Regions from separate parts of the Neobacillus sp. S1115 genome, predicted to be linked through region 3. Evidence: riboswitches for the same ligand, from Rfam matches in the RefSeq annotation. Region 3 holds a riboswitch; each other region holds the start of a gene.
What was found. A riboswitch is a leader RNA that binds a small molecule or an ion and turns the genes downstream of it on or off. The one in region 3 is predicted to bind S-adenosylmethionine.

Region 1 (4,214 bases), 2.5 Mb from region 3:
AATCTGCACTTTCAACAGAGCGTGGAAGCTGGCCTGCTTCGATTGGCTGGAACTTAAGGTTTTTCTTGTTTTCAGCGATGTCTTTTTCAGATACTTTTAGTGGATCCGCATCTGCTTTGATAGTGATAAGTCCTGCATCACGAAGTGTGTTCAAAGCACGTGCTGCATTTGTCGGGTCGTTTGGAAGTGTAACAGTTGCCCCTTCTTTTACATCTTTAATCGATTTTATTGTGTTTGAATAAATTCCCATTGGTGCAGTTGGCACAGAAATAAGTGCTGTTAAATCCATGTTGTTTTCTTTCGCGAAATTTTGAAGGTAAATCGTGTGCTGGAAAAGGTTTGCATCGATATCGCCATTGTTTAATGCTTTGTTTGGCTGGATATAGTCACTGAATTCAACAATTTCAACTTTGTAGCCTTTTTTCTCTAGGCCTGGTTTAATCGCTTTTGTTACCATGTCGCTATATGGGCCGGCAGTCGCGCCTATTTTAATTTCTTTTGATTCTGTTGCTTTCTCTTTTCCACTGGCTGCTTTTTCAGTGTTGCTACCGCAAGCAGCTAGTGCAAAGACTACACAAAGTAATAGAATGCTTGTTAACCATTTTTTCATAATAATTTCTCCCCTTTATTTATCTTCTTTTATCTACAACTTTGGCGATATAGTCACCAAGAAGCTGAATGACCTGAACTAAAATAATTAAGATTAAAACTGTTGAAATCATAATGGTATTGTCGTACCGGTAATAACCGAAGCGAATCGCCAAGTCTCCAATACCGCCGCCGCCGACTGTTCCGGCCATAGCGGAAAATCCTACTAAACTGATGAGTGTTAAAGTGACACCTGAGATAATGCCGGATCTTGCTTCAAGTAATAGGACATCTTTTATAATCATCCACGGGGTTGCCCCGGCGGCAATAGCTGCTTCGATTACTCCTTTATCAATTTCTCTCAATGCATTTTCAACAATCCTTGCAAAAAACGGAATTGCCGCAACCGATAGCGAAACACTGGCGGCAGTTGGGCCTATGGTAGTCCCTACGAGTATGTTTGTCAGTGGGAGCAATGCCACCAATAATATAATGAAAGGAATCGACCGGACCATGTTGACAATAAAACCCAGGACATTCTGGACGGCTCGATTTTCCATAAACAATCCTTTATCGGTTATGTAAAGCAATATCCCAACCGGCAATCCGATTATCGTCGATACGACCAACGAAATCGCAATCATATAGATGGTTTGAAAAAATGCTTTATTAATATCCGGAATAAGCTCCATCAGATGTGCAAAATCAAAGCCCATTGTGTAACACCTCCACCTGTGCTGCCCGGTTCTCAATGTATTGAAGGGCTTTTTGGACTTCTTCTTTTTGTCCCTTTAGCTCCATTATGAAAATACCAAGCGGCAACTCTTGAATGTATTCAATCGAGCCATGGAGGAAATTCCCTTTTACGTTAAATTGTTGAAGAGTATCAGAAATGACTCCCTCTCCCGCCACCTTACCTTTAAAGGTAACTTTTATTATTGGCCCCTGGCAGCTTTTTAGAATGACTTCCGGGATTTCAAGGGTCACGACACTCTCAATAAATTCTTTTGTAAGTTCTGTATGCGGGTTGGCAAAAATATCATATACCGAACCTTCCTCCACAACTCGTCCTTCCTGCATAATTGCCATCCGGCTGCAGATTTCTTTTACAACATCCATCTCGTGAGTGATCAATACAATGGTGATGTTAAGTTCTTTATTGATTTTTTTCAATAGATTGAGTATCGACTTTGTTGTCGTAGGGTCAAGTGCAGATGTTGCTTCGTCACATAAAAGCACCTTCGGATTATTTGCGAGAGCCCTTGCAATACCGACTCGTTGTTTTTGACCACCGCTGAGTTGGGATGGATAGACATCACGTTTATCAGAAAGGCCGACCATTTCAAGGAGTGCCTCTACTCTAATTTTAATTTGTTCTTTTGGCATGTTGGCCGCTTTTAAAGAAAACGCAATATTCTCGTAAACCGTTTTTTGACTGATTAAATAAAAGTGTTGGAAAATCATACCAATCTTAAGCCTAGCTGAACGTAGTTGCTCGCCTTTAAGGGAGGTAAGGTTTGTGCCATCAACCATAATACTTCCCGATGTGGGACGTTCTAATAGATTAATACATCTGAGCAGGGAGCTTTTTCCGGCGCCTGAATAGCCGACAATACCAAAGATTTCACCTTCCTGGACGGTTAGTGAAACATTGTCAACACCTTTTACTTCACCCTTTTTTGTCTTATAAATTTTACTAAGGTTCTTTATTTCAATCATACTGATTACCTCATTTTTCCGATATCTAAACTAGACTTTATACCCAAACAAAAAGCCCCATTCATTCTGAAAGGGGCGTCGAAATTAAATAGAATTTCGGCTTATCTTTCAGAATGATAGTACAGTCATTCTGCAGGAATTGGCACCTTCCCAATCGGGGGTTGCCGGACGTCATCGGGCCATGTCCCTCGGTCGCTCTGGATAAGAAAATTAAATTAACAAATAATTAAGTTATATTAAGATAGTACAAATCTATTTTTGTTTTGTCAATCATCTAAATTATAGCGCAATTTACCCGATAGCGTTTTCAATATTGTCATATCAACTTATTATTAATTTAAAAATTTTTTTATTCGATTAGAAAAGAGCTTTTCGCATGAAAAGCTCTTTGTGCATAACATTAGGCTAGAGCACCAGCAACATCATAGTTATGAATATCAATTTCCAATTGTTTTCCGAGTGCTAGTTTAGCGAGTTCTGCCCCTAAGTATGGTCCGCTGGTTAATCCTGATGAACCGAGACCATTGGCTAATAAGATTCCTTCATAATTCGGAATAGCTCCAATAATGGGAAGAAAACCGGGAGTAAAAGGACGAAAACCTACCCTAGTTTCCAATATCATTCCACTGGCAAGTCCTGGAGCAACTGCCAAAGCTTTATTTAAGATTTCTTGGACACCTCCAGCCGTTACCCGATTATCAAATCCAGCATCATTTTCATGAGTTGCTCCAATGACGACACGCCCACCTTCAAAGGATAGAATATATTGATCGGATGGTGGCATGATTACAGGCCACGAATTTGTGTCCATATCTTGCATATGTAGATGTATGATTTGCGCCTTTTGTGGCCTTACCAAAAATTCAACTCCCAGCGGATCCAAAAGTTCCTTTGCCCACGCTCCTGCAGTGACTATGACTTGATCAGCAAAAAATGACCTATCTGATACTTTAACTCCTTGGACTTTATTATCACTACTAATTAATGAAGCATCCCCTTTAACAACTTGGGCTCCATTCTTGACTGCGGCGTCTACAAGCGCAGTACGCAATGCTCGGCCATTTACACGTGCCCCGCCACTAACATAAACCGCGCCATATTCATTGGACAACGGCGGAAAAAGTCGATTCGTTTCAGTTGGAGATAAAATTGTTATTTCGCCGATTTCGGGAGCATCCTCCCAACGGGTCCGTGCCCGTTCTGCCATCTTTTCCAACTTTGCTGGATCAGTGTGAATACTTAATGCCCCAACTCGTTTATAACCCGTATCTTTTTCCCCATCTGCTTCTAACTGAGCTATTAATTCTGGATAATACCGGGCTCCACCTTTAACCAACTGGTACCAGGCTTTATTACGCCGTTGGGACAACCATGGGCAAACAATCCCCGCAGCTGCGTCAGTGGCTTGACCGGGGACATGCCGGTCCACTATGATAACCTCGGCCCCCCATTTTGCAAGGTGATAAGCAGTGGATGCTCCGAGTATTCCTGCCCCAATTACAATTACCTTTTGCATAACTCACCTCAATACAAAAACTCAGTCTTACAGACTGAGCAAAGTAGATACTATATATATTACAACAAATACACTACTGCTTTAAAGTTCCTTTGTGCGCTGCCTTCTCTCCATTACTTGCTCACACACCATATTATACATAATCTCAACACCTTTTTCAGATGCTTCGAAGTTAAAGGCATTTTCAACATCAATCCCAAGACAGCCCGCTTCTTCCTTAGCATCGATGTTTGCCCCCAAAAAGATAAACTCCCAATTATATTTCTCCTTTTGGTGCTTGATGAGTTCCTTCACTTTTGTATAGGAAAATTCACTACTTGCGTTTTCCATTCCATCAGTCGTGATCACAAATATTACCTTACCGGGCTTATCATTTTCAGGAGTTGTGGAT
Region 2 (4,214 bases), 2.6 Mb from region 3:
GGCGCGACCGCCGCACTGATTTATATACAGATTGGAATTAAAACGAGGGAGGCCTTTTCATGTATCGCAGTGAATTTTACGTTTATGATCAGGACCGGCCGCTGCCGGTTTGTGTACGTAATTACACAATGGAGGACTTTGACCAGCTCATCGAAATCCAGTCCGAATGCTTCCCGCCTCCTTTTCCATCCGAGCTTTGGTGGAATGAAGAACAATTAACGAATCATGTGACACTGTTTCCGGAAGGGGCATTATGCGTTGAAATTAATGGTGAATTGGCGGGCTCCCTGACCGGAGTTTGTGTTGATTTGGACCCGTCTAATCACAGCCATACATGGGAAGAAGTGACTGACCACGGCTATATCCGCAACCATAATCCGAACGGCAACACCCTCTACATTGTCGATATCAGCGTCCGCCCAAAGTACCGCAAGCTGGGACTCGGAAAATTAATGATGCATGCCATGTACCATGTGGTCATTGAAAAAAGGTATGACCGTCTGCTTGGCGGCGGGCGGATGCCGGGCTATCATAAAGTGGCTGAAAAAATGACGCCGGAAGAGTATCTGGACGCTGTCATTAAAGGCGAGCTAAAAGACCCTGTCATCAGCTTTCTCCTTCGCTGCGGACGTGTGCCAATCGGTGTCGCCAGAAACTATTTAGAGGACGAAGAATCCCTTAACAATGCGGCATTAATGGAATGGAAGAACCCATTTAAATAATTTATAAGGGGAATCAGAACCAATGGAATTTAAACGCATTACCAATATTGAAGACCCCAATTTTAAAAAGCTTCATGATTTAATGGGACAGATTTTTCCACCGGAAGAGGTCCTAGATTATGAATTGTGGAAAGAACCGTTAGAAGACCCAAGTATCCGCGTATTCGTTGCTGTCGATCAGGACCAGGTCGTCGGTGCGACTGAGTACCGCTATTATCCTGACTGGAATATTGCGATGACCGACTTCACGATTATCAGCAAACCTGGCCTCTCGCTTGGCCGATTTTTAGCTGAAAATCGTCTGAAGGACTTAAAACAGCTTGCTGCCCAAAACGGTAAGGAGCTGTTCGGAATGTTTGCCGAAATCTATGACCCATACCGTGTAGAGCACCACGAATTTGGCGGCGTGAAGGTCATGGACCCGTACGTGCGCCGTGAGGTTCTGTCACATTTAGGCTATCAGCGCCTTGACCTTGCCTACGTGCACCCATCCTGGGAAAACAACGGGGAAGCGGTGTCTGGCCTTGATCTATGCTTCATGCCGATTAAGGAAGAAATCGCCGAAATTCCAGCATCACTTGTCAAAGACTTTCTAACTACCTATTATTCTGTGCTTTCCAATAAACCACAGGAATGGCTGGACATGGTTGAGAAATTAGCAGCAAAAGAAACGGTCGCCCTTTTGCCACTTTAATATTGACAACTCTTGAAAATTCAGATAATATACTTTTTATATATCTTTGGAAATTTAATGAAAAATCAAATAAATACTCTTATCCAGAGCGGCGGAGGGACTAGGCCCGATGAAGCCCGGCAACCTTCAAGGTATTCCTTGAAAAGGTGCTAATTCCTGCAGGTTATTTGTAGCCTGATAGATAAGAGGAGGAATAGAGCCCTCTTCTTATGAAGAGGGTTTTTATTTTTCAAAAAAATAAAGGGGTGGCAGACATGTCTGTAATTAAAGTGGCAATTCTCGGGTTCGGTACGGTAGGTGAAGGGGTTTATCGGACCATTCAATCACATAGCAATGAGCTGGCGGCAGAATTAGGGAAGGAAGTAGAGGTTGCTGCCGTCCTTGTTAGAAATAAGCAAAAGCCGCGGGATATTAGCGGGAATGTTCTGCTGACAACGGACTTCGAAGAAATTCTGCAATTGCCGAAGCTTGATGTCGTGATTGAATGCATCGTGGATAAAGACCCAACTTTTTCCTACTTAAGAAAAGCAATCCAACGGGGCTGCCACATCATTACAGCGAATAAGGAGATGTTTGCCCACCACGGGAATGAGCTTATCGAGTTGGCAGAACAGCATCAGGTGTCGGTTGGTTTTGAGGCGACAGTGGCCGGGGGGATTCCAGTCATTCAAACGCTTGGTCAGCTTTTAAAAATTAATCGTGTCCAGCGGATCCTGGGAATCCTCAATGGAACGTCCAATTTCATCTTGACCGAGATGCGGGAAAAGCGGCAGTCATTTGCCGAAAGCTTGCTGCGGGCGCAGGAAAATGGCTATGCCGAGGCGGATCCGACCAATGACGTGGAAGGCTATGATGCTTTTTATAAAACGATGATCTTAAGCAGGCTGGCATTTGGAGAAGAGCCTGACTGGCGTGATGTTGAACGGGTAGGGATTACGTCTATTACGAGTGAATTGATTGAAGCAGCGCAAAACTTAGGGTTAAGGTTTAAACATATTGCGAGCATCTGGAAGTCAGGCACCCGCATCCAGGCATCGGTGAAGCCGGTTCTGGTCGGCTCTGAGCACCCTTTTTACCATGTTGAGGGAGTAGAGAATGCGGTAAATGTAAAATCTGATATCGTTGGCGAAATCACCCTTCAAGGACCGGGCGCAGGCATGTACCCAACGGCTAGTGCCGTAATCGAGGATTTGGTCCACGTATGTCAAAGCCACGTGACGAAATCTAATTATTTGAAAACCTCAGGGGAGGACATTGAGTTGAAAAGTGAACACCAGAGGGAGTACTGGCTGGTCCAGGGTCTGGTCCAAAAATATGGCAGTCCCGCGATTACCCTGGTGGATGAAATCTCTGAGGGAATCTTTGTCCTAAAGGGTTCCAAAAAGGACATCGAGCAGCTTGCGCAAAGGCAACCATCGGTTCAATATTTTTCGATCCTGGGTAAGGAAGAATTCCTCGTGAGGGGTATTGAGGAAGCGAAGGCATTATAGGGTTGGATTGAGGGGCATCTTTATGTGATGCTCCTTTTGTTATGAATGGACATTCATTTATCCAGTGTTTTTTCCACATCTAAAGTCCTGTATTTATAGGTAGTCAACAATGTTATGCACATTATCCACAATTTTGAAAGCGGTTATCCACTGTTAGTTATTAACAGAAAAGCTGATTGTGAAAATCAGATTTTATAAGGGGTTAGCTGGTGTTGTCCACATTATTAACATTGTCCACAAAAGAGGAGGGGGAACGTGCTGTATTGCGTTCACAATCTCTTCATATATCTAACATTAATATGTTAAGAAACTGTGAAAGCCGTTGTTTTTTCAATAGCAGGAGAGTATATTAAAAGTGTAAAGAAGATAGTGAAGCAATTCACAAGGACTTCCTTACAAGACACAGCTAGCTGATCAATCCCTTTCTTAAGGGAATAACTTAAAGTTAAAATTGTGAAATACTTCACAAAAAGCTATGGAGATGATTATGATGAGATGGTACAAAACTCCTTACGCAGCAGTTGTTTGGACAGTATTACGGGTTTGGCTTGGATTACAATGGATTGAAGCAGGTTATCATAAGTTAACTGGTGGTTTCGATGCTACAGGGTTCCTAAAAGGAGCAATGGCGGCAGCAACTGGCGAACACCCTGCGGTTCAAGCATGGTATGCAGATTTCTTACAGCAATTCGCTATGCCTAACGTGGGAATTTTTAATACATTAATACCTTGGGGAGAAATGTTAGTCGGTCTTGGTTTAATCGTTGGTTTAGCCACAATCCCAGCCTTGATTGCCGGTGCATTTATGAACTTGAACTTTATGCTGGCAGGTACGACAAGCACGAACCCAATTCTTTATACAGCTGCGATGATTCTGTTATTCGCAGGTGCAGGAGCTTACTACTTCGGTCTTGACCGATATGCAGTTCCTTTTATCAAAGGCTATTTCAAAAAAGCTCATGTAAATGAAGTAAAAACGCAATAAGGCAGCACCAATTAATAATCGTTAACTCCCCCTTTAAATACATTAAAGAAGCAGGAATCCTGCTTCTTCTTTTTTTAGCTAAAAGTATAAATTCAACTACGCCTCATGAACCGTCCTCTTGGACTCCCCAATCGGCGAGTTTTCATTTATTATTTGCGATTTCTGACGCGCTGGTTTGCCGCATTTGCGCGCGCCATTGCTTCTAAATCAGCTCCATCAGCCATTTCCTTGGAGAATTCTACGTCCTGTCCATCTGATTTCATATTTTTCGGTACTTGAGGAAGTGAGGCTTTGTTTTTGTCACGACTCTTATGTCCGTGTGA
Region 3 (4,214 bases):
TGTTTTCACCGTGGCCTAAAAGAATTAATGTATTGGGAATAAAATTAGCGACTTGCCGGCAAATTTCTGACCCAATCGATCCTCCAGCACCGGTTACTAGCACTGTTTTACCCGTGATGTTTTTTGAAATTGAGGTAATATCGAGCTCTATTGGCTCCCTTCCCAAAAGATCTTCAACCAGAACATCTCGAAATTGATTGACTGAAACCTTTCCAGTAACCAGGTCTTCTAGCATTGGAAGGATTTGCGTTTTTGCGGCCGTTTTTGCACATTCTTGAAAAATCACGTTTAATTGCTTTCGGCTAAGTGATGGAATAGCAATGACGATATTTTCAATTTTTAAATTTTGAACAGCCTGTTCTATCGAATCTACTCCCCCGACAACGGGAATCCCCAGAATATCAAGCTTTTGTTTTTTTGTGTCATCATCAATGAATCCCACTGGAAGAAGATTAGTGTCGCGGTTTTTTAATAACTGTCTTACAACCATTGTTCCTGCTTCCCCTGCTCCAATAATGAGTGTTCGATTTTTATGTTGATTTTTTATAATGAAGGAATCACGAAACATCCGCCAGCAAAATCTGGATCCGCCAATAAACAAAATATGAAGGGACCAAATAACAGCCAAGAGCCTGAAATCAACTTTATAGAAAAACAACTTCTGCAAAACAGCCGCCATGAAGATAGTAGATGAAACTACCTTTATAATAAGAATGGATTCCCCTATACTGGCATATTGCCAGGCTTTTTTATAAAGCTTAAAGATAAATGAAAAAGTATGATGACTTAATAAAATGGCAATTGAGGTAAATAAATTCAAGACGGTGAACACATTTGTTGTTGCATCAACCAGAAATCGGCTAAAAAAGATAACACTAATGACGATACAAGAATCAACCAAAAAAAATATAGACAGTCTCTGTCGGTAGGTCATAATCCCCCCCCTTTTTTAGGTGCAATTTAATAACATGTTCATGCTGATTATTAAATTAAAGCTTTTGATTAGAAGAGTTCTTGAATCCCGCCTAAGCAAAAGCTTTAATGGTAAAACAGGGCATCCAACCCCCCCTCACATCACACTCTCGACGACAAGCGTCTAAGGTTTTTCTCAACCCACAGCATGACCGAGTGTCTCCATTGATAGTGGTAAGGAGACATCACCCATTATTAATAGAAAACTCTATTGTTTGTTAGATAAAAAATATGTGCTATATAAAGAACGTATTAATTAAAAAAATACCAATAACATAAATTAGTTAATTTTACCTAAAACTTTTTTCCTAACTTTTATTAATATAAATTCCTCTTTTAATATTAACATTATAACAAACGGACTGTTCTTGGTAAAGAACAATCAAGGGTGAAATTTTTCGACTCACTTTTTTATTGAAATATCCAAAAAATATTTACTCCAATTCTATATATTGTACGGCCTTTAACCTCTTCTTTATGAAAATCAAGTAAAAATAATGTACAACTCTCTTTTGATTCGTTCTTTAAAAAGAATAAAATGTAAGTTATAATATTCTCAACTGTGAAAAAATAATTAATTTACTTATTCAATAAATTCCACCTTCCAATACCAAAGTTCTTAGAAACCTATCTATTTAGATTAATTTATCCTCTAAATCTTATAACCAAGTCTTTTGGCGTTCTTCATCGTTTCAATCAAAATTAATTATTCTTAGTTTCTTTCAGGCCTTTTCCTGGAACAAACAAATCAATTGAAATTTAGGGAATAAGGGAGATTACTATGATTGGTGAACGAATAAAAAAATTACGAAAACAAAAAAACTTTTCGATAACTGAGCTTGCTGAACTCGCGAACGTCTCAAAATCATATCTAAGTTATATCGAGCGGAACCTTAATAAAAACCCATCCATCTATTTTTTACAAAAAGTAGCAAGGCCTTTAGATGTCACTATAGAATATTTGCTGACCGGACTTGATAATGATGATTTCCCCCCCGGCGAAAATGAACTGGACGAAGAATGGAAGAAAATTATTGAAAAGGCAATTGAAGACGGAATAAATAAAGATGATTTCCGAGAATACATTAACTATATTAAATTCAAAATCTGGGAAAAAAATCAATAAAACGCTTACTTCAACAACTTAAACAAGAAATAAAGAAAATACATTGACACCATGCATTTAGTGTAGTAAATTTTATAAATAGTCAAAATATTAATATGTTCTTATCAAGAGAGGTTGAGGGAAGGGCCCGGTGACACCTCAGCAACCTTCAATGTCTTTTACATTGAAACGGTGCTAAGTCCTGCAAATTGTTACTAATTTGCGAGATAAGAAGAGTGACAGATGTATTGTACATGCAAAGGTCTTCTTCTTATAGAAGGCCTTTTTTTAATATCAAAAAGGAGTGTAGACAACAATGTATAAAATCGATACTAAGCTTGCTCAAATTGGGAACCGTAGTGAAACTACAACAGGAACTGTTAATCCCCCAGTCTATTTTTCAACTGCATTCCGGCACGAGGGGATTGGACAATCCACAGGATTTGATTATATTCGAACCGGAAATCCAACACGTCAGCTCCTTGAGAAAACTATCGCCGATTTAGAAGGCGGAGACCAAGGCTTTGCCTGCAGTTCTGGAATGGGGGCCATTTTAACGATTCTTTCCTTATTTCAGTCTGGTGATGAATGGCTGGTTAGCGAGGATTTATATGGCGGAACCTACCGTTTGCTCGAAAAAGGCTTTCAAAAGTGGGGCTTGAAAAGCCAATATGTAAATACCTGTTGTCCTGAAGAGGTTGAAAACAACATTACACCAAATACAAAAGCAATCTTCTTGGAGACACCAACTAATCCGCTTATGCAGGAAGCTGATATTGCCGCCATTGCAAAAATTGCCAAAGCGCATGACATTTTGTTAATTGTGGACAACACTTTCTATACCCCTCTTCTGCAGCAGCCGATTGCACTTGGTGCAGATATCGTGATTCATAGTGCAACGAAATACCTTGGAGGCCACAATGATGTTCTAGCTGGACTGATTGTCGCGAAGGGTAAGGAACTTTGTGAGGCATTGGCCTTCCATCATAACGGTGCAGGTGCCGTTTTAAGCCCCTTCGATTCCTGGTTGTTAATGCGCGGGATGAAAACATTGTCGCTCCGTATGGAACGGCATGAGAAAAACGCTAAGGCTGTTGTTGAGTTTCTTTCTAATAGCGATGCGGTGACAGATGTCCTTTACCCAGGAAGAGGCGGAATGGTTTCTTTCCGTATTAAAGATGAAACGTGGGTAAATCCGTTCCTGCAAAACATAAAACTGATTTCGTTTGCTGAAAGCCTTGGCGGAACTGAAAGCTTTATCACGTATCCGGCGACTCAGACCCACGCTGATATCCCGGAAGAAATCCGAATTGCACAAGGTGTCTGTAACCGTCTACTGCGTTTTTCTGTAGGAATTGAAGATGCAGGAGATATCATTTTTGACTTAGAGCAAGCTTTTGCCAAATTAGTTGAAGGAGTGAATGTGTGATGGAACACGAAGAATTTAGTTTTGAAACGAGACTTCTTCATAATCGGCATAAAATGGATGCACAAACAGGAGCAGTCAGTGTCCCGATCCAGCATGCATCCACCTTTCATCAGTTTGAAATTGATAGTTTCGGAAAATATGACTATGCCCGCAGCTTAAACCCAACTCGTGAAGCTCTCGAGGATATCATTGCGGAACTCGAAGGCGGAATCCGCGGGTTTGCCTTCTCTTCTGGGATGGCCGCCATTTCCACCGCCTTCCTGTTGCTATCCTCCGGAGACCACGTTGTTATTACAGAGGATGTATACGGCGGTACTTACCGAATGGTCACTGAAGTTCTAACACGCTTCGGAATTGAGCATACCTTTGTTGATATGACTGATTTTGATCAGGTTAAGCAAGCCATTAGGCCAAATACAAAAGCATTTTATGTAGAAACACCATCTAACCCATTATTGAAGGTGACCGATATTCAGGCCATCAGCCAATTAGCAAAGGCACATAACGCCCTGACTTTTGTTGATAACACCTTCCTAACCCCAGCCCTGCAAAAGCCATTGGAACTTGGCGCCGATGTGGTCCTTCACAGTGCCACCAAATTCTTATCTGGCCACAGTGACGTTGTCGCGGGTCTAGCGGTAGTTAAGGATGAAGCACTGGCAAAAAGACTTTACTTTTTACAAAATTCGTTTGGTGCAGTGCTTGGCG
Region 4 (4,214 bases), 1.9 Mb from region 3:
AGTGGTTTTCGGCGACCGGTTACATCACTGATAGGTCCAGTGAGCAGCTGCCCAGATGCTAAACCGATCACGAAAAGCGACAGGCTGAGTTGAACAGATGATGCGTTTGTATGGAAATCTTTTGCGATATTTGGCAGGGCCGGTAAATACATATCAATGGATAAAGGTCCAAATGCTGCAAGTGAACCGAGAACAATCGCCATCCATACTCGTTTAGAACGAGAAAGCACTGCTTGATGATCCTCTGCCTTTTGTATGAAATCCCCCATATAGTAAGTCATTCCTCCAGTTATGTAAATCCAATCTAGTTACCTCAGATTTTATCATTCTATGTTAACAGATTATTCAATATTTGGGAAATCTTTAAAGTAGGAACATAGATATAAATTTAAAAAACAGAAATATCGAGAGTTCATTCCGAGAAGATTGTTGCATTTTATTTTAAAAACTGCTTCAAGAAGGAAAAAATAGCTTATTGTTTGTATGATCGCCTGTTCTGGAAATAATATAATTAGGCGACTAAAAAATAGTATGGGTGACTAAAACCGAAAAAAAATTTGTTAGTACGGTAACCAATAAAGGGTATGGGTGACCGAAACTGAAAAAAAATACGTTGGTACGGTAACCAATAAAGGAGATGGGTGACCGAAACCGAAAAAAATACGTTGGTACGGTAACCAATAAAGGGTATGGGTGACCGAAACTGAAAAAAATACGTTGGTACGGTAACCAATAAAGGAGATGGGTGACCGAAACCGAAAAAAATACGTTGGTACGGTACCAATAAAGGGTATGGGTGACCGAAACTGAAAAAAATACGTTGGTACGGTAACCAATAAAGGGTATGGGTGACCGAAACCGAAAAAAATACGTTGGTACGGTAACCAATAAAGGGTATGGGTGACCGAAACCGAAAAAAATATGATGGTACGGTAACCAATAAAGGGTATGGGTGACCGAAACCGAAAAAGATATGTTCGCAAGGGCAACCAATAGGCACCGAGGTGTTTGGGTAAATTTCCAAATTCAGATGGAATCTTAGAGACACATTGTTTACAAAAACAGCCAATCGAAAAAAAGGCCGCCTTCCATCATACAAATGGAAGGCGGCCTTTCCTAGTGGGTTTAAATGGTTCCCCAAACATCCTTAGCTATAGCCACTACATGTTTAATCTTATTCCACTGCTCTTCTTCCGTTAAAATATTTCCTTCTTCTGTGCTGGCAAAGCCGCATTGAGGGCTTACTGCCAGGTTTTCTAATGGAATAAATTGACTTGCTTCTTTAATTCTTGCCTTAATAGATTCTGGATCCTCGAGTTCTGGGAATTTAGAAGTGAATAATCCTAGTACAACGGTTAGGTTAGGACGCTTGAAGCCTTTTAAAGGTTCGAAGTCACCAGAACGCTGATCATCATACTCTAGGAATAGCCCGTCCACATTTAGCTCAGCGAAAATGGCATCGGAAATTTGATCGTACCCGCCGCTTGTGATGTAGGTGGATCTGAAGTTGCCGCGGCAAATATGCATGGTAATGGTCAAATCTTCCGGCTTATCGGCAATGGTTTCATTGATTGCACTTACTCTTGTTTTGATGATTTCATGTACATCCAAGCCAACTTTTTCAACCACTGCATTGATTCGCTCTTCTGAAACAAAATCAATCCAAGATGTGTCGTCTAATTGCAAGTAACGGCAGCCAGCATCATAGAAAGCCTGGATGGCTTTTTGATAAGCCGCTACGGTATCTTTATAAAGTTGTTCGCTGTTGCCATTGTAATACTCATCGCCTTGAATTCTCGTAAATAACATATTCGGGCTTGGAATGGAGAACTTCGCCACTTGGCTGCCATCTCCATATTTTTCAACTGCCTGCTTTAAAAACTTGAAATGCTCTAGCATATAATGATCATTAAAGTCCACTTTGCCCACTACTTTAATGGCGTTGTTTCTTGTTTGGGCGCCTTTGAAGTTACTGATATATTCATTTTCAAAAAATGCTACACCTTCCAAACCAGCCAAGAAATCCAGATGCCACCATGAACGTCTAAACTCACCATCTGTAATGGATTTTAAGCCTGCTCCAATTTGGTTTTGAACCAATTTCTCAATTTCTTGATCCTCAACCGCCTTCAGGGCATCTGCATCAATTTCCCCATTAGCAAAAGCCTTTCTAGCTTCTTTAACCGGTTCTGTTCGAAGAAAGCTGCCGACATGGTCAGCTTTGAATGGAGTTTTTACTAGTGTTGCTGTCATTAATTATTCCTTCTTTCTCGGTGTAATAAAAAACCCTCTTCTCAAAAATAAGAAGAGGGTAATAGCTATTACTAAATCTCTTCTTATCTTCAAGCACTCGCTTCTGGAATTGGCACAGTACGAACGTGTCTGCTGCCGAGGCTTCAAAGGGCCAGTCCCTCCACCTCTCTTGATAAGAATATTCGAAAATATTTAATTAACAGTAAAGATACACCTGTTCTGATTTTCTGTCAACAAAAATCTACAACACTATTGTTGTGGTTAAATGGAAAAGCTATCCAAAATAGGCTCAATGGGACAAATACCTAAACATATATTATTTGTGGTAACGGTATCAAAAAATGAACTGCAGCAAGGAATTAAGATTCAGGTGATGATCTGAGGTGAAAAAATGGAATTTAACAGGCGAGAGGGTCATTTTGATGGGTCTTTGCAGCCATTTTGTGCACAGACAACGGATATGGCGCCCCTATTTGAAGCAGAAGCTTATGATCATGCAGAAAAGAAAATAAAAAAGCTTCGTCTAGAAAGCTATCGTGGAAGCTGGGTTATTTTATTTTTTTATGCAAGTGATTTTACCTTTGTTTGACCGACAGAATTGGCAGCGGTCGCTGCTATTAAGGATCAACTAAAGACACTTAATACAAATGTCCTTGCTATCAGCACGGACAGTGTATATGCCCATAAAGTATTCGCTGAGGTATCTCCCAATGCCTCTCAGGTATCATTTCCACTTCTTAGTGACCGAACACACCAAATCAGTAAAGCATACAGAGTCCTAAATGAAAAAGTTGGGGCAGCCTTAAGAGCAACCGTCATTATCGATCCAGATGGAATAATTGTATCCAAATTGGTATACCCATTAGAAGTTGGCCGAAATGTTTACGAAATACTAAGGATCATACAAGGGGTACAATACGGAAGAAGCACCGGAGAAGGAGTCCCAGCTAACTGGGTTCCCGGTAACCCAGGAATCATTAGAGACCCAAAGTATATCGGAAGAATTTGATGCATGGGGAGGCATGGGGACGGTTCTCATGCCTCATTTAGGCTTTTAAGATCCTCTACATACATCATTGATTCCTTAATTATGTCGTAATTTGTCGAAAAGTTAATAAAAATGTACGCGTTTTCACCTGATATGATAGTTTCTATACAAATATTCTAAATATTCATCCCTTTGTGACTACCCAGGAAAAATGGATAGATTGGTCTGTCAGGAGGTATAAAATGTGCCAGGAACACAGAAATAAAAATGTAGAAGTAAATTTTGAAATACCAGAAAACATAATCCAAAGTTTTAGAGATGCTGTTGAAAAAAATGGAAAGTCAATGAATGACGTGCTTAGGTTATATATGCAAAAATACATTTGGAAACAAAGTGAATTACAAAGAAATAGACAAATGCGACGTCAAAGTATTGGAGCCAAGTGATAAAATGATAGTAGTATTAATATAGAAATACTTTAACAATTTTATCATATATTTTTAGAACGGCTGACATGTAAGTTTGACACCTTTAAATGATTCATGGTATATATATTCAAATTATGACGAATGAGCATAACCACAGGGGGAATTTAAAATTATGGAACATCGCAGCAAAATTTTAGATTGTACGATCCGTGATGGAGGTTTAGTAAACAATTGGGATTTCAGTATCGAATTTGTCCAGGACTTGTATAATGGACTAAGTGCGGCTGGCGTTGAATATATGGAGATTGGCTATAAAAACTCCGCTAAGCTGCTGAACGCAACTGAGCCTAATCCATGGAGATTTTTAGATGATCATTTTCTGAAAGAAATCATTCCTGAGAAAAAATTCACGAAGCTATCTGCATTAGTAGATATTGGCCGTGTCGATCCCAACGATATCCTGCCTCGCGAGCAAAGTGTGTTGGATATGATTCGGGTAGCCTGCTATATCCGTGAAGTGGACAAGGGCCTGGAGCTTGTCCAAA

Region 1: it holds a riboswitch for S-adenosylmethionine, as region 3 does, so the genes downstream of both, ACZ5B7_RS06610 (methionine ABC transporter ATP-binding protein) here and ACZ5B7_RS25060 (methionine biosynthesis PLP-dependent protein) in region 3, are expected to answer to the same signal.
Region 2: it holds a riboswitch for S-adenosylmethionine, as region 3 does, so the genes downstream of both, ACZ5B7_RS06845 (homoserine dehydrogenase) here and ACZ5B7_RS25060 (methionine biosynthesis PLP-dependent protein) in region 3, are expected to answer to the same signal.
Region 4: it holds a riboswitch for S-adenosylmethionine, as region 3 does, so the genes downstream of both, ACZ5B7_RS15495 (5-methyltetrahydropteroyltriglutamate--homocysteine S-methyltransferase) here and ACZ5B7_RS25060 (methionine biosynthesis PLP-dependent protein) in region 3, are expected to answer to the same signal.

Annotation. Positions count from the first base shown of each region.
Region 1 is NZ_AP038275.1:1,357,704-1,361,917, reverse strand. Features, by position in the region: gene ACZ5B7_RS06620 (MetQ/NlpA family ABC transporter substrate-binding protein) at 1-610, opposite strand, end outside; gene ACZ5B7_RS06615 (methionine ABC transporter permease) at 630-1,304, opposite strand; gene ACZ5B7_RS06610 (methionine ABC transporter ATP-binding protein) at 1,294-2,307, opposite strand; SAM riboswitch class I at 2,406-2,515, opposite strand; gene ACZ5B7_RS06605 (NAD(P)/FAD-dependent oxidoreductase) at 2,708-3,823, opposite strand; gene ACZ5B7_RS06600 (vWA domain-containing protein) at 3,905-4,214, opposite strand, start outside.
Region 2 is NZ_AP038275.1:1,408,712-1,412,925, forward strand. Features, by position in the region: gene ACZ5B7_RS06830 (carbon-nitrogen hydrolase family protein) at 1-41, shown strand, start outside; gene ACZ5B7_RS06835 (GNAT family N-acetyltransferase) at 60-722, shown strand; gene ACZ5B7_RS06840 (GNAT family N-acetyltransferase) at 745-1,416, shown strand; SAM riboswitch class I at 1,493-1,604, shown strand; gene ACZ5B7_RS06845 (homoserine dehydrogenase) at 1,671-2,906, shown strand; gene ACZ5B7_RS06850 (DoxX family protein) at 3,397-3,891, shown strand; gene ACZ5B7_RS06855 (YfhD family protein) at 4,041-4,214, opposite strand, start outside.
Region 3 is NZ_AP038275.1:5,099,502-5,103,715, forward strand. Features, by position in the region: gene ACZ5B7_RS25050 (polysaccharide biosynthesis protein) at 1-934, opposite strand, end outside; gene ACZ5B7_RS25055 (helix-turn-helix domain-containing protein) at 1,754-2,098, shown strand; SAM riboswitch class I at 2,197-2,311, shown strand; gene ACZ5B7_RS25060 (methionine biosynthesis PLP-dependent protein) at 2,394-3,506, shown strand; gene metC (cystathionine beta-lyase) at 3,506-4,214, shown strand, end outside.
Region 4 is NZ_AP038275.1:3,186,171-3,190,384, reverse strand. Features, by position in the region: gene ACZ5B7_RS15500 (multidrug effflux MFS transporter) at 1-281, opposite strand, end outside; gene ACZ5B7_RS15495 (5-methyltetrahydropteroyltriglutamate--homocysteine S-methyltransferase) at 1,126-2,253, opposite strand; SAM riboswitch class I at 2,334-2,432, opposite strand; gene ACZ5B7_RS15490 (peroxiredoxin) at 2,645-3,262, shown strand; gene ACZ5B7_RS15485 (hypothetical protein) at 3,484-3,687, shown strand; gene ACZ5B7_RS15480 (aldolase catalytic domain-containing protein) at 3,842-4,214, shown strand, end outside.